2 linked regions of the Panacibacter microcysteis genome follow. The protein of the gene in region 1 interacts with the protein of each later gene in a pairwise test. Links are inferred from orthologs where the notes say so. Each region holds a gene or a part of one and is shown on either strand. Other genes may lie near its edges.

Region 1 (3,899 bases):
ATGATGCTTTACCCACTACGTGTGTTTCGGGCACAAAACCCCAGAAACGGCTGTCCTGGCTGCGATGGCGGTTGTCACCCATCATCCAGTAATAGTTATATTTAAATGTGTAGGAAGGTGTTTCCTTGCCATTGATGATGTATTTGCCATTAGACACTTCGAGTGTATTGTGTTCGTACACCGTGATAATTCTCCTGTAAATATCGATATTATCCTGCGCCAGTGCTACTGTTTCGCCTTTTTTGGGAATATGCAACGGCCCAAAACTGTCTACGCTCCAGGCATGATACTTATCGTAAGGAAAGATATCCATGGGGTCTGGTTGTGTATTCAGGAACATTTTGACACTCTTTACATTTGGTTGTTTTTTCACAATATCTACCTTACCCGGTGTAAGATTCAACAACACGATATTAGATTGCGGAATTTCATTGTAGTCTCCGTTTTGCTCGTACACATTTCCGTTTTCAGAAATAATCTTGTAGCCGAGTTCATTTTCTAAAAAATCCTGTGAGAAAGGCGTTCCGTTTGTCTCTACCTCGTAATCTATCTGGGAATCGGGCGCCACAAAAGCCTTTTCGTTATTAACATATAAAATACCGTCTTTGATCTGTAAATCATCACCAGGTACACCAACGCAACGTTTGATGTAATTATCCGTTTTATCCATCGGGTGTACAAGAATATGATCTCCGTATTGCGACATCAACTGATCCCTGTTGCCATTGAATTCTTTTCTCAACACATCATAATAAGGATTTTTTGAACCAAAGCTTTCGAGATTGATGATCGTATCTCCTGCAGGGAAATTAAACACCACTACATCATTGCGTTTTATCTCACCCAGGCCACCAAGCCGCGTGTAAGGTACCTGTATCCACTTAAGATAAGAAGGCGTGGTAGGCATGGCAGGCAACGTGTTATGTACAAACGGAAAACTCAATGGTGTTTGCGGAAGGCGCGGCCCATAGCTGAGTTTGTTTACAAAAAGAAAATCATTGATGAGTAAGGTTCGTTCCATACTGCCCGTTGGTATGGTGTATGCTTCAAAAATGAATGTTCTTATAAGTGTGGCTGCAACAACTGCAAACACGGCAGCATCTATCCATTCACGTGCGGCAGATTTCCTGTAGGTCTTCATCACCTTATCACCGCCCCAGCGCACATCTTTTGAGAAGCCGAGGTATGGCAGGTATATAAAAGGAACAAATACCGCAGCAGCATGATCTCCTACACCAAACCTGCCGAAGTGCATAGTATAAATAATAATGATCCAGATAGTGATGAACTGGCCTGCAATAGGAATAAGCTGTAGCCAGAACCAAAGCCTGCTTATACCGCATTTCTCCACGATGAGCCAGGTATTATAAAAAGGAATAAAAGCTTTTACAGGGTCTATTCCGGACTTTTTGAACATACCATACAAACCGATATGCCAGCCTATCGCACCAATAATAAAAATAATCCAACCCATTTAGTGTAGTTTAAGGCAGCAAAAATAACATTCTATTAAAGCTTGCAAAATCATTCTCGGCAAAGTTTTCTTAAATAGGGATGAGTAAACGGCACGGCTGGTCAGTATAAAAAGATCTGCCAGACGCTTTTTGCATTTTAAAGACGTAAAGATTTTGGTCATTTTTTATGTTGAGCCATGCTGTATTGCTACTATGTAGCTGCCGTTGCGTCGCACTCTTGTACTGTAAGCGCTTTACGGGGCAAACGCGAAGATCAAAGCACAGCATAGGTTTCCGGCAGTAACAGGCTTGATCTGCAATGTCAATTGCGGTAATAGAGCGTTAAGTTGTTATGGATTCCAGTCGATGGCTTCCAGTGATTGTTTTTTTAGAATTTCATTTGTTTTGCTGAAATGCTTGCAGCCAAAGAAACCGTTGTGTGCACTTAAAGGAGATGGATGAGCGGCTTTTAGTACATAATGTTTTGTTTCATCAATAAGTACCTGCTTGTCTTGTGCAAACTTACCCCACAACAAAAAGATTACACCTTTCTTCTCAGCAGAAATTGTTTTGATCACCGCATCAGTAAATTCGGCCCAGCCAATTTTTGCATGACTCATCGGCTCACCGGCACGCACTGTTAAAGATGCATTCAATAAAAAAACGCCCTGTTCCGCCCACCTGGAAAGATTACCTGTTTTAGGAAATGGCATGCCCACATCGGTATGCAGTTCTTTATAAATGTTGTTTAATGAAGGAGGGAATGGCACTCCATCCGGAACAGAGAAACACAAGCCATGAGCCTGCCCGGGCCCATGGTAAGGGTCTTGCCCGAGAATAACCACTTTCACTTTGTTGAAAGGTGTTTTATCAAATGCGTTGAAGATAAGTGAGCCGGGCGGGTAAATGATTTTCCCCTGGGTTTTTTCTATTTTCAAAAAAGCTACGATCTGCTCAAAATAGGCTTTGGTAAATTCTTTGTGTAACACTTCCTTCCAGGAGCTTTCAATTTTTACATCCATCTTTTTTTTGAATTAGGTTTGGGTGCAAACTAATTAAAAATTACTTTTGCCGCCGCTCAGGTAAAATTGTGCTACGGTCCGGTAGCTCAGCTGAATAGAGCAACAGCCTTCTAAGCTGTGGGTCACAGGTTTGAATCCTGTCCGGATCACAAGGGGTCTATCTTGATTGATAGACCTTTTTTAGTTAGGACAAAAATTGTTATCCTTTAGCAATTAATGATGTGCTTTATTTTCGTTTACACATTGCATGATTAGCTGATTCTAAAGATATTCTAAAACAACAGAAAGCATATTTTGAAATTTTATCAATGTGAAAACGGTTTAACTTAGGATGGTACTATACTTACCGACCGGCAAACACACAGAACAAATTGATACTTATCCTGATAAAGTGATTAAAAAATTCAAATTGTTTTCGCTAATTTATATGCAATATGAAAATATTAAATACGCTTAATGAGTATTTCTACCATTTTAGAAAGTTCGGGAAGAGTGGAATAAATTATTACTCACAATTAACCAGTGGCAAAGAAATAATTGAAGCGAAAATTAGAGGCTTTGAACACCCTATATTTTTAAGAAACAAAACATCTGACATTGCCACATTCGATCAGGTCATCAAACACAAAGAATATAAGTTTAATTATTGGCGGGGCGCAGATGTCATTTTAGATCTCGGTGCAAATATTGGTCTTGCTTCCATCTATTACAAGTCGTTATTTCCAAATGCTACAATAATAGCTGTAGAGCCGGACGAATCAAATTATGAACTATTAGTAAAGAATACAGAGCGATACAAGAACATCATTTGCATAAAGGCGGGAGTATGGCATAAACCAACAAGATTAAAAATAATAGATGAGAATGCCTCTAAATGGTCATTTATTACTTTGGAAGATCCATCCGGAAACATAGAAACTATTTCTATTGAACAGATTATATCCAGTTATAGCTTAACCAAAATAGACATTATCAAAATGGACATTGAAAGTGCAGAAAAGGAAGTTTTTGAAGCAGGGATTAGTAAGTGGTCAGGTATTACAAAGATGCTTATTTTAGAACTACATGACAGATACAAGCCGGGTTGTTCCAAAGCAGTATTTACTGAACTTGTCAAATATAATTTTAGCACAACATTCAGGGGAGAAAATATTTGTGTTGTATTTGACTAAAAATATTACAGCATAGAAATTAACCGACTTATCTACACATAAGAAGTTTTTAAAACATCCTGGATCCAATCCGGATGACAAAAAAGCCGCTTAATCAGCGGCTTTTGTATACATGCTAGGCACCATTTTCCGTGAGGTACCTCACCAGGCTACGTTTAGCAACTGGTAACAATGTTTCTTCCACAGGGTAAACAAGTTCAGACTCTATTGCATAAACAGCAGGGTTTGGTAACATGTTACGGTTACGGATC
Region 2 (3,383 bases), 400 kb from region 1 along the record:
TTTAACCGGACGAAATAATTAAAACCATACATAGATGAAACAATCAAAACTACTGTTTGCTATTGCAGCAATGGCACTTTCTGTTGGCTATTCCCACGCACAAACTGCAGACGAAATCATTGCCAAACACGTTGATGCAATCGGCGGCAAAGCTGTTCTAAGCCAGGTAAATACTATTGTAACCGAAGGAAACCTCGAGGTAATGGGTGGCAATAATCCCAGTAAAACATACCTGGTAAATGGCAAAGGCTATAAAAATGAAATCGACTTCAATGGCCAGAAAATTATGCAGTGTGTAACTGACAATGGCGGCTGGTCTTTGAACCCGATGATGAGCGGGCCTACCGCGCAACCGATGTCTGCAGAAGATGCCAGCGCAGAAAAAATGGCTATTTACGTGGGCGCTCCTTTATATGATTACGCAGCAAAAGGCTATAAAGCAGAGCTGTTGCCAAACGAAAAAGCAGGCGATAAAGATGCCTATAAGATCAAGCTTACAGGTTCAGGTACCGAAATGTTGCTCTGGCTCGATCCTTCAACATACTACATTATTAAAACAGAACGTAGCGTGGGTGGGCAGGTTACAACATCTGCCCTGTCAGACTACCGTAAAACAGACATTGGTTTTGTAATGCCTTTTGCCGCTGAAATTACGTTGCCACAAGGTTTTACGTTAAATACAACTGTTACGAAGGTTGATATTAATACCAATGTAGATGCAACCGTTTTCGATATGCCGAAATAAGCGTTAAATAAACTTTTTCATCAGCAGGTGTCGCTAATGGCATCTGCTTTTTTATTTATTTTGTTACCGGCAGCAGATCTTTGGGCATCGCCTGTTGCCACGCTCGGTTCATCGTTCCGTTAGTATGGCGGCTGTAGCGATCTGTAGACAAACGTGCATCAAAAAATGTAAACTGTAGTAAAAGAAATGAAGCAGAAACTAATAAAATATACATCACTGTTATTAAGTCTTACCGGTCTGTTTTCCTGCCAGACAAAAGCGCAATACGAAACTGCCGCAGGTAGCAAAAGCCTGTTGTGGGAAGTAACTGGTAAAGATTTAAAGAAGCCATCATACATTTTTGGCACCATGCACTTATTGTGCGCAAATGATGCAAAGCTCAGCACCAACCTGCAGGCTGTTATAACCGCGGCAGATGAAATTTATTTTGAAATAGACATGGACGATTTTGGTCAGCTGATGAGTGGGCTTGCAGCCGGCACAATGAAGCACGATACAACACTGCCACAACTATATACGCCAGATGAATACGAACGTATAAAGACATTCTTCGATAAACATGGTATGGGTATGCAACTGCAGTTACTGGGTAAAATGCAACCCATGCTTGTATCGGCATTGGTGTACCAGGCCATGTTGCCCTGCGCCCAGTCAGACGGTATGGAACTGAGCATTATGCAATTGGCCCATACCAAAAAGAAAGAAATAAAAGGACTGGAAACAGTGGCTTTCCAGGCATCAATAATGGAAAACATTCCTTACGAAAAGCAGGCAAAAGAATTGTTGCAGAGTATTGACAGTATAGAAACAGCCGCAAAAGAAACAGCAGAAATGATCAGGTTGTATAAAGAGCAGGATGTAGATAAGCTGCTGGAATTTAGCCTGAAAACTGATGGAGGCTCTACCAGCGAAATCCAGGATGTAATGATCGACAGCAGGAATAAAAACTGGGCCGGGAAGTTTGCTGCAATTACAAAAGATAAGCAATTATTGATAGCAGTGGGGGCGGGGCATCTTGGCGGCACAAACGGTTTGCTAAACCTGCTCAAAGAAATGGGCTACCAGGTACGGGCAATACAAAATTAAAAAACGGCTCGCCGCAGGCGAGCCGTTTTGTTTTAAAATCTTTCAAGACCAGAGAAGAAAAAGTTTCCCTCTATCACGGCGTTCTCATCGCTGTCGCTGCCGTGTACGGCATTCTCACCAACAGACGCTGCATATTTTTTCCTGATGGTACCTTCTGCTGCGTTTGCAGGGTTGGTAGCACCGATCAATGTTCTGAAATCGGCAACAGCATTTTCCTTTTCAAGAATGGCTGCTACTATCGGCCCGCTGCTCATAAATTCAACCAACTCTCCATAAAAAGGTCGTTCCTTGTGTATTTCGTAAAATTTACCAGCCTGTTCTGCGCTTAATTTTATCCATTTCATGGCTTTTATTGCAAAGCCTGCGTTTATAATCTGGTCTAAGATTGCACCTGTATAACCTTTGCCGGTAGCATCAGGTTTTATCATGGTAAAAGTTCTGTTACTCATCTCGGTTAAATTTTGGCGGCAAAAGTAAGCGGAACGGCTTAAATAAAAAGAAATTTTATGTTAATGCATAATCTTCGCACCAGCCGAATATTGCTGCTGCCGTACAAGAGTGCGACGCAACAGCAGCTTCATTGAAATACTGGTGCCGGCTACAACATAAAAAATGGTTATACCGGTAAAGAGTGGGCAATCCAAAGCTGGTTTTGTTATTGTATATGTGTATTTCTTTTGGGCGGTATAACAGTTATGCACGGGGTTTTGTGCGTTTATGGTAAACCTGTAGGTTTGTAGGTTATAATATGGCGAATAAATTAAAAAAGAAAACCCCTCCTCCTGCGCCAGATCCTGCCAAGCTGAAAGAAGATAAAGAAGCGAAGGTTACGGTTACAGAGGTGGTAAAAGATGAAAGAACAACAAAAATTGCCGGCGCGGTCAGTTTGCTGGTAGCTATATTCCTGTTTATTGCTTTCACGTCTTATATATTCACATGGAAAGAAGACCAGGATATGGCCCGTCTTGGCGTTGGTATTTTTACAGCAGATGATGTAAAAGTAACTAACCTGCTGGGCGCACTTGGTGCATACATCTCGCACACGTTTATTGCCAATGGCTTTGGCCTGGCCAGTTATCTTTTTTGTACTTTTTTCTTTGTGCTGGGTGTAAACCTCCTGTTCGGTAAAAAAGTATACAGCCTTGCACGCAACCTTCGTTATTTAATACTTGGTTTACTGGTAATAAGTGTGGCGCTTGCATTTCCCACAAAAGGCGCAGAGTTTTCCTGGGGCGGCGCAACGGGTGAAATGATGAGCGACTGGCTGGTAAAAGTTACCGGCAAGGTGGGCACCACGCTTATTCTTGCACTGGCTGTTTTGAGTTATGTGATCTGGCGTTTTAACCCGGTATTTAAAATGCCGCAACGTAAACCCAGGACCATGAAAGCTGCACCACCGCCACCTGCAGAAACCGATGAAGCCGAAGCAGAAGAAATGTTGCCGGTTTATCCTTTTGCAAAAGGAGATCCGGGAGTTTTGGAAACCGGTGATGCCGTTGAAGACAATAACAACAAACTAAAGAATGGTGGTAAGAATATCTCAGTGATAATG

The links. Proteins that work in one complex are often made in the same cells at the same time.
Region 2: the proteins of ung (region 1) and I5907_RS18010 interact in binary tests that used the Escherichia coli proteins (3 or more experiments, as listed by UniProt). The link is inferred for Panacibacter microcysteis from one-to-one orthologs.

Annotation. Positions count from the first base shown.
Region 1 is NZ_JADWYR010000002.1:1,062,295-1,066,193, forward strand. The notes cover bases 641-3,395. They hold ung (uracil-DNA glycosylase), read right to left. Parts: upstream 2,477-3,395; coding sequence 1,805-2,476; downstream 641-1,804. Other genes in these bases: I5907_RS16240 (S26 family signal peptidase), read right to left, coding at 641-1,474; I5907_RS16255 (FkbM family methyltransferase), read left to right, coding at 2,911-3,395. Also shown: more of I5907_RS16240, read right to left, coding at 1-640; more of I5907_RS16255, read left to right, coding at 3,396-3,648; I5907_RS16260 (hypothetical protein), read right to left, coding at 3,764-3,899. UniProt on the Escherichia coli protein: Excises uracil residues from the DNA which can arise as a result of misincorporation of dUMP residues by DNA polymerase or due to deamination of cytosine.
Region 2 is NZ_JADWYR010000002.1:1,467,421-1,470,803, reverse strand. What follows is about bases 573-3,383. They hold I5907_RS18010 (nucleoside-diphosphate kinase), read right to left. Parts: upstream 2,281-3,383; coding sequence 1,864-2,280; downstream 573-1,863. Other genes in these bases: I5907_RS18005 (DNA translocase FtsK), read left to right, coding at 2,580-3,383; I5907_RS18015 (TraB/GumN family protein), read left to right, coding at 932-1,831; I5907_RS18020 (hypothetical protein), read left to right, coding at 573-745. Outside these bases: I5907_RS18025 (LytR/AlgR family response regulator transcription factor), read left to right, coding at 1-22; more of I5907_RS18020, read left to right, coding at 35-572. UniProt on the Escherichia coli protein: Major role in the synthesis of nucleoside triphosphates other than ATP. The ATP gamma phosphate is transferred to the NDP beta phosphate via a ping-pong mechanism, using a phosphorylated active-site intermediate.